Regions from separate parts of the Stenotrophomonas sp. GD03680 genome, predicted to be linked through region 2. Evidence: riboswitches for the same ligand, from Rfam matches in the RefSeq annotation. Region 2 holds a riboswitch; the other holds the start of a gene.
The links. Region 2 has a riboswitch for cobalamin ahead of btuB (TonB-dependent vitamin B12 receptor). Riboswitches for the same ligand answer to the same signal wherever they lie in the genome.
Positions count from the first base shown of each region.

Region 1: another riboswitch for cobalamin. It lies ahead of metE (5-methyltetrahydropteroyltriglutamate--homocysteine S-methyltransferase); the one in region 2 lies ahead of btuB (TonB-dependent vitamin B12 receptor).

Region 1 covers NZ_JAOCKC010000003.1:281,533-285,944, reverse strand. Annotated here, with positions in the region: gene N5J29_RS05555 (patatin-like phospholipase family protein) at 169-2,016, opposite strand; cobalamin riboswitch at 2,159-2,388, shown strand; gene metE (5-methyltetrahydropteroyltriglutamate--homocysteine S-methyltransferase) at 2,607-4,412, shown strand, end outside.
Region 2 covers NZ_JAOCKC010000016.1:58,982-63,393, reverse strand. Annotated here, with positions in the region: gene gph (phosphoglycolate phosphatase) at 1-550, shown strand, start outside; gene btuB (TonB-dependent vitamin B12 receptor) at 578-2,419, opposite strand; cobalamin riboswitch at 2,535-2,757, opposite strand; gene N5J29_RS14990 (histidine phosphatase family protein) at 2,910-3,488, shown strand; gene N5J29_RS14985 (TfoX/Sxy family protein) at 3,504-3,866, opposite strand; gene N5J29_RS14980 (GAF domain-containing protein) at 3,863-4,345, opposite strand.

The sequences.
Region 1 (4,412 bases), on a different contig from region 2:
ACGGCAAACGCTGGCATTCCGTGGCGCTCACGCTGTCAGAACGACGCATTGCCCTGGTGGGTGTCGACCTTGGTCGACACGAACCCTGGCGATGAGCCACCGCAGGGATCAGATCGTGCCGACCAAGGTCGGCACCCGCCGGAACAGTTCAATCGGCTGCGGCAGCGGTCAGTAGATCGGCGTCACCTTCATCTGCGGCAGCGGCCGTGGTGCGCCGTCGGTGAGGTCCGGGCCGAGATCCTCCCAGCTGCGGCCCTGCTCCACCATCAGCCCCCACAACTGCTGTGACGCCAGCCGCTTGTCCTCCGAGCCCAGCTTGTACGACGGTGGCGACGGCACGCCGGCAGCCACCATCGTGTACGCCGCCCGATAGGCCAGCACCTGCTGCGCGGGATCGTCAGTACGCGCCACTTCCAGCGTGTAACGCTGGTAGGCCGAGGCCAGGTTGCGCCAGCGGATCCAGTAGTGATTCTCGAAGGAGAACGCGCAGAAGCGCGCACCGGCCAGGCTGCCCTTGTCGGCGATGCGGGTCAGCACCTCCTGCGGCATGTCCAGGTTCATGCCGCCCTCATCACCCTGCAGGGTCACGTGCACGATGCGGTCGCGATAGCCCGGAGCACGCGCCTGCAGCAGGTCGCGCCAGTTCTGCATGGTTGCCACCACCGCGAACAGGAAACGGCCGAGCTCGCCGGCGGCCACCGGTGCGGCGATGGACTGGTAGGTGCGTTGCCAGCCATGACGGTTTTCGCTGGGCAGGAACACCGATCGCTCCAGCGCCTGCCGTGCATTGCCGCCGGAACCGACCTCCTCCGCATGCTGTGGATAGACCAGGTTGATGGCGAAGGTCGGCCAGCGCGGAAGCGCCGCGTCGAACAGATGGATCGGGAAGTTGCTGCTGATGCCCCCATCGGAGAACCAGCAGATCCGGAAGGCGGTGATCACCGGGCCGCAGGCCTGGCCGGCACTGGTCAGCCCCTCCATGCTGTCGGCCACGTTGTGTTCCGGATCGGAGGCGGTCGCTCCAGGCTCGCAGCGGCGCTCGCGGCGCGAGGGCTCATGCAGCGGCACTGCGCTGATCAGCAACGGGAAACTCAGGCTCATCCGCGTTGCCACCAGTACCGGCAGCTGCGGCCCCTGCGGCAGGCGGTAATAGAGTCGTCCATCCACGCCCAGCGGCGGACCCGCATGGTTGACCAGCCACTGCACCACGCTGGCCGGGAACAGCTGGTCGAACTCTTCGCGCAGGAACCAGAACTGCGCGCCGCCCAGCGGCAGCGTGCGGGGTTCGTTGTGCGATACGCAGGTGGTGATCATCTGCAGGGTGATGGCATGCGGGCTGTCCGGCTCGTCGGCATAGCGCGGCGCATCGTGCAGGTCGGCAAAGGTAAGCGGCACATCGGCCGGCTTGCCTGACAGCTGCTGCAGGCAGCCGTGCAGCCATTCCGTCAACGCCGGCCGGCGCGCGTCGCTGCCGAGGCCGCTGCACAGGCCCAGCAGATTGCGTCGTGCCACCCGCGCGACCCGCAGCGCGGCCCCGGCCACGCCAGCGCCGTAGGCGCACAGCAGGGACGGCAGCAACGTTGCCGCCACTCCACTCCAGCCGCCACCCCACGCGCCCAGCGCGAGCAGCAATGCCAGCGACACCAGCACTTCCAGCGGCGCGATCTGGAACACGGCGATGGCCAGGCACAGCAGCTTGCGGGGCCAGCCTGCATTGCCGGTCAGCACCACCAGCAGCCGATAGGCTGCACGCGCGCCGCGCGCCGGCTGGAACAGACCGTAGATGAACCCGCGCCGCGACAGCTGCGCCGACACCGCCGACAATCCACCGTACCCGGCATCGCCGGGCAGCGGCTCGCCCGCCTGCTGGCGGCGATCACCATAGGCCGCCGCCGCAGCCACCGCGGCGGCGATGGCGCCTGCCGAGGTGCCACCGATGCTCTTGAAGCGATACTCGCGCGCCAGCGCCAGTACCGCATTGGGGTACACGATGCCGCTGGTGATGCCACCTTTCATGACCAGATCGCAGTACTTCGCCGCCACACGTCACCTCCCGTCCGTCGGTTGCCAGTATCGCAAGCCGGCCTCTCACTGCCTGAGAAAGGCGCCACATCCCGGTGGTGTGATGCCAGGCCTTGACCATTGCTGCCAACCGGCCTACCTTGTGCACGCCGAAGGTATTCATCTCTTCATACGAATGAAGGGATGAATTTAAACGGGAATCCGGTGAAGGCGCTTCGCGCGCCCATTCCGGAGCTGCCCCGCAGCGGTGAATGGAAACGAATCCTGCCAACAGCACTGGGCTCGCGCCTGGGAAGCGGCAGGTAGTAGGTGGGCTGCGGCCCGCGTCCAACAGCCCGAATACCGGCCCCGGCCGGGGGACACGACCGTCCCCTGACTCGACCTGGAATCTCCGCGGGGAGGTTGCCGGGGCCGTCGTCGTCCTGCGCCTGCAGGGTGCGCGGCCACGTGCGTCCTTTTCACGGCATCCGGTTCGCCCGCGGGGGCGAAGGTCGCTGGCAAGACGCCCGTGGGCCGGCAACGGCACGCGTCGTCCTGCGGTTCCTTCGTTCCTCAATGCCGACATGCAATGAGGACACGCTGCAATGACCACTGTTACCAACCTGGGCTTTCCCCGCATCGGCGCCAAGCGCGAACTGAAGCGGGCGCTCGAACGCCACTGGGCCGGCGAGGACGACGCCGCCACCCTGCAGGCCACCGCCGCGGCGCTGCGTGCCCGGCACTGGCAGCTGCAGATCGAGGCCGGCGTCGATGTACCGCCGAGCAACGACTTCAGCCTGTACGACCAGGTGCTCGACACCGCATGGCTGTTCGATGCCATTCCCGAACGCTACCGCGAACTGGCCGCGCACGATCCACTGGCCGCCTACTTCGCCACGGCCCGTGGCCTGCAGCGCGATGGCATCGACCTGCGCGCGCTGGAGATGACCAAGTGGTTCGACACCAACTATCACTATCTGGTGCCGGAACTGCACGCGGGCCAGGCCTTCGCCCTGCGCGGTGACAAGCCGCTGGCCGAGTTCAACGAGGCCAGGGCGCTGGGCATCCACACCCGTCCGGTGCTGCTGGGGCCGGTGAGCTTCCTGCTGCTGTCCAAGACCACCGACGGCAGCGCCGCACTGGACCTGCTGGATGCCCTGCTGCCGGCCTATGTGCAGCTGCTCGGCCAGCTGGCCGACGCCGGTGCCGACTGGGTGCAGCTGGATGAGCCGCTGCTGGTGCAGGATCTCGACGCCGATGCGCAGGCAGCCTATGAGCGCGCCTATGCCCGGTTGGCCACGGCACGGCGTCCGAAACTGCTGGTCGCGACCTATTTCGGTGCGCTCGAGGACAACCTGGCGTTGGCCACCGGCCTGCCGGTGGACGGACTGCACGTGGACCTGGTGCGCGCGCCGGAGCAGCTGGACGCCGTGTTGAAGGCGCTGCCGGCCGAGCGCGTGCTGTCGGCCGGCCTGGTCAACGGCCGCAACATCTGGCGCACCCATCTGGACAACGCACTGATCCTGGCCCGGTTTGCCCAGGTGGACCGCGGCGCCGACCGGCTCTGGCTGGCACCGTCCTGTTCCCTGCTGCACACGCCCGTGGATCTTGCGCTGGAAAAGAAGCTGGATGACGAACTGAAGGGCTGGCTGGCGTTCTCCCGGCAGAAGCTGCAGGAACTGCGCCTGCTGGCCGACGCGCTCGATGGCAGGGCGGATGCGGAAGCGGGCCTGGCTGCCAACCGCGCTGCGCTGGAGGGGCGTCGTCGCTCGCCACGCGTGCACAACCCGGCCGTGGCCGCACGCCTGGCCGCGCTGACCGTGGCCGATGCGCAGCGGCACACCGCCTACCCGCAGCGCCGCATCGCACAGCATGCGGCGCTGCAGCTGCCGCTGCTGCCCACCACCACGATCGGTTCCTTCCCGCAGACGCTGGAGGTGCGCGAGGCACGCGCCCGGCACAAGTCCGGCAAGCTGGGCCTGGCCGAGTACGAGGCCTTCCTGGAACAGCAGACCGCGCATGCGGTACGCGTGCAGGAAGCGCTGGGCCTGGACGTGCTGGTCCACGGCGAGTTCGAGCGCAACGACATGGTCGAGTACTTCGGCGAGCAGCTGGAAGGCTTCGCCTTTACCGGCAACGGCTGGGTGCAGAGCTATGGCTCGCGCTGCGTCAAGCCACCGGTGATCTTCGGCGACGTCAGCCGCCCGCAGCCGATGACGGTGCGCTGGTCCAGTTACGCGCAATCGCTCACCGACAAGCCGATGAAGGGGATGCTGACCGGTCCGGTGACGGTACTGCAGTGGTCGTTCGTGCGCGACGACCAGGAACGCGATGTGACCTGCCGGCAGATCGCGCTGGCCCTGCGGGACGAAGTGCAGGACCTGGAAGCAGCCGGCATCGGCGTGATCCAG
Region 2 (4,412 bases):
GGAAGCCACCGTGCTGGGCTGGATTGGCGACGGTGTCCGCCGGCTGGTCGAGCAGGCCGTGCATGCCGCAGGGCGGCAGGTCGATCTGGCCGAGGTCATGCCGGTGTTCATGGTGCATTACCGTGAGTGCCTGCTGCGCAGCCCACGCCTGTTCGACGGTGTGGCCGAAGCACTGGCGCAGCTGCGGGAACGTGCTGTGCCGCTGGCCATCTGCACCAACAAGCCTGCAGCGCTGGTGCCGCCGCTGCTGCAGCATCTGGGCATCGGCGATGCGTTCGCGCTGGTGCTGGGCGGCGATTCGCTGCCACAGCGCAAGCCCAGCGGTGAACCACTGCGGCACATCGCGGCACACTTCCGCTTGCCGGTGAATGCATGCCTGATGGTGGGTGATTCGTTGACCGACTACCGCGCGGCGGAAGACGCGGGAATGCCGATCGCGCTGGTGCGCTACGGCTACCCGCGTGGCCTGGACCTGGCCACCGCAGCTGCGGTGGCGGTGATCGACGATCTGCGCGAACTGCCGGGCCTGGCCGCGCGCATCCCGGTATAGCGCCGGGCCTGCGCCCGGCGCGCCTGCTCATTTCGGCTGGTAGCGCACGCTCAGCTGATACTCGCGGCCCGGCTGGTTGAACCACGCCACGGTCTCGTACCTGCGGTCGAACACATTGGTTGCCCGGGCCAGCAGCGACCACGATGGCGTGAGCGCATACTCGGCGCGCAGATCCAACGTGCCATAGCCGCCGACCTTCACCGTGTTGGCGGCATCGTCATAGCGCTTGCCCGCACCCTGTACGGTCAGGCCGGCACGGAATGCGCCGAAGCGGCGATCCACATCCAGCCGTGCCGTCTGCTGTGCACGGCGCGGCAGCCAGTTGTCGAACTGGCTGCTGCCGTTCGTGCGGTTGCGCGGGTCGGTGTAGCTCAGCTGTGCAGCGATGTCGAAGCCGGCCAGCACGACGCCGCCGGTCAGTTCGGCACCGCGGATGCGCGCCTTCTCCACCTGCTGCGTCCTGAAGGTGGCTGCATCGTAGGTGATCAGGTCATCGATGCGGGTCTCGTACACATCCAGGCCCCAGCGCCAGCCCTGGCCCTGCTGCGAAATGCCCAGGTTGGCGCTCTTCGACTTCTCAGGATCCAGTGTCGGCACGCCGCTCCACGGGTCATACAGGTCGCTGAAGGTGGGTGCCTTGAAGGCCGTGCCGTAGCTGGCGTTGATGCGCAGGCCGTGATCCAGCTCCATCGCCCAGCCGATGCTGCCGGTGGCATGGTTGCCGAACTGCTCGTTGTCGTCGTTGCGCGCGCTGGCCTGCAACTGGTGCCGGCCGAAGCGCCCCTGGTACTGCACGAACACACCGGTGTTGCGACGGCTGTCGACACGATAGCCGGCACTGCTGCCGTCCAGGTTGTCCTCACTCCAGTCCACACCGGCACTCAGCAGCTGGCCTTCGGCCACGCCGAAGTCGCCCTGCAGCGACGCGCTGTCACGATGCGTCTGCGCGCTGCCATGCACGCCGTCCGCGCCGACGTTGTCCGATTCGTTGTCACTGCGACCGACGTTGGCGGTCAGCACCAGCCGTTCGGCCGGCGTGTAGCGCACCTTGCCGGACAGTACCTGCTGGCGCGTCTCGGAGTAGTTGTAGTAGCCGTCGTAGTGGTTCTGGCCGTCGGCGCGCAGCGCGCTGCCCTCCACCGTCCACTGCTCGTTGAAGTTGTAGCCGCCGCGCAGGCTCTTGGAGAGGTTGCGGTAGCCGTCGCGGTCGGGTTCGTCGGCGAAGCAGCCGGTGAACAGCGTGGCCGAGCCCCGGCAGGCATCGATGCCATCGGAATGCTGGTAGGCGATGTCGGCGCCGAACCAGCCGCGTTCGCTGCTGCCACCGATGCCGCCGCTGGCCTCACGCAGGCCATTGCTGCCACCGCCCAGCTGCAGATGTGGCGCGAAGTCGCCCTGGTTGCGGCGGGTGAAGATCTGGATCACACCGCCGATGGCGTCGGCGCCATACAGGCTGGACTGCGGGCCGCGCACGATCTCCACGCGTTCGATCTGCGCCAGCGGCAGGTCCTGGATCATCGCCAGGCCGAGATCGGCGCTGTTGATGCGCACGCCGTCGACCAGCACCACCGTGTGGCCGGAGTTGGTGCCGCGCAGGAACAGCGAGCTCTGCTTGCCCAGGCCGCCGGCGTTGGTGAGGTTGATGCCGGCGCGGCCACGCAGCAGGTCCTGCAGCGAAGTGGCCTGGCTGGACTCGATCTGCGTCCGGTCGATCACCTGCGCAGGCGCGATGCTGTCCTGCAGGGCGATGGGGGTGCGGGTGGCCGTGACCAGGATGGGATCGAGCGCGCGGGCGCCATCATCGGCCTGGGCCAACGCGGGCAGGGCGGCCAATACGGCCAGGGAAAGCAATCGGGACTGCAGCTTCATCGGGGGACTCCAGGTGCCACGCACGCCCGCGTGGCGAAGGGGAGGAGCCGCGGAGGCAGGCAAGCGCCGATGCCGCAGGCAGTGCTGCGGACATCCAGCGCCATGCCCACCGCATCGCGACCTGAGGCTTCCGGGCCGGTCTCCGGGCTTGCCGCCAGGCGGCGCGAGGCCACCGTCCAGGCGCCTTCCCATGCTATTGGCACAGTGGCGGTGTTGCCTGGAACTGACGTGCTTACCGTTGCGGGGGCAGCGCCGGCATGGCGTGGGTTCACGCGTCACCGGCTTCCCGTTTCAACCTGCCGGCCATGCCGCAGGTCACCTGGAAGTGCGCGCAGTCTACGGCATCGGCATGCCCGGTGCGGCGTATATGCGGCAATGTCTGTGGAGCTGATGATCCCCAGCCACTAGAATTGCTGCTTGATCCCGTGGTGCCGTTGCCGATGTCCGCCCGTTTTCCGCTGTCCCCGCGTTGCCTGCACAGGACGCATGCATGATCCTCGACCTGGTCCGCCACGCTGGCAACGGTCGCGACGAGTACCTCGATGGCCGCAGCGATCCACCGCAGCTGGCCCGCCTGCCACAGGAACTGGTGGAGGCCTACGCCACGCAGCCCTGGGAGCGGGTGATCAGCTCGCCCCGCCTGCGGTCACTGCACACAGCGATGGCGCTGGCCACCCCGCGCGGGCTGGACGTGGATGCAGACGAGGAGTGGGAAGAACTCGACTTCGGCGACTGGGACGGGCAGGCACTGTTCGACCTGCCGGAGCAGGCGCTGGCGGCATTCCATGCTGATCCGCATGCGTATCCGCCGCCCAACGGCGAAAGCTGGGGGCACTTCGAGCGGCGCATCGCGCGTGCGCTCGACCGCCTGCTCGACGATGACGACCCGCTGCCGACCGTCGTGGTCAGCCACGGTGGCCCGCTGCGCATGGTGCTGTCACAGGTCTGCGGCCTGCCGATGTCGCTGTGCTGGGCGCTGCGCATCGACCATGGCACGCGCCTGCGGGTCAGGCTGGAGCGTGGCGAGGCAGGCTTGGTGGGCGAGCTGCTGGAGCTGCAGCAGCCCTGATCCGGCCTGCGCCGATCAGTCCTCGTCGGCGCTTCCGGCCACGATTTCTTCTGCGTCGTCGTCTGCGTCGAAACGCTGCTCGTGCACCGGCCCCGAGGCCGGGCCGGCCGCCTTCAGCGGGTGCGCGGCAATGCGCGCTTCGTAGTCCTGCACCAGCGCCTCGCGCTGCGGCTCGCCCAGTTCCTGCCAATGGCAGTCCAGCAGGGCGCCTTCCAGCGAGTAGAGCAGGTTCAGGCTGGGCTTGAAGCCGGCGCGCTTGACCTTGACGAAGGCACCCACCGCGCCGACGGCGGCCAGATCGTCACGGCTGCGCAGACCGACCTGGCGCAGCCACGCCGCACTTTTCGGACCGATGTTGCGCAGCTTCGGCGCACTCATCCCAACGCCTCGACGAAGACGCGCGCGATGGCTTCCAGTCCGGCCTGGTCATCTGCATCGAAGCGACCGGTCTTCGGGCTGTCGATGTCGAAGACTCCGATCAGTTCATCGCCGCGCAGCAGCGGAACGACCAGTTCCGAGCGGGAGGCCGAGTCGCAGGCGATGTGGCCCGGAAAGGCATCGACATCGTCGACGCGCTGGGTCACGCGCTGGCGGGCCGCGGCACCACACACGCCCTTGTCCAGCGGAATGCGCACGCAGGCCGGCAGCCCCTGGAACGGGCCGACCACCAGCTCCTGGCCATCGTAGAGATAGAAGCCCACCCAGTTCAGGTCGGGCAGGGCGTGGAAGACCAGCGCCGAGAGATTGGCCGCGTTGGCGATGCGGTCGGACTCTCCATGGACCAGGCCACGGGCCTGTTCAAGCAACTGAGCGTATTGTTCCGGCTTGCTGCCGGTGAGCGAGGCATTGGCGAACATGACCGCAGTCTAGCAAGCGTGCCGGGCCAGCGATAATGCACGCTCTGTTGCCCCGCTGGAGCCTTTG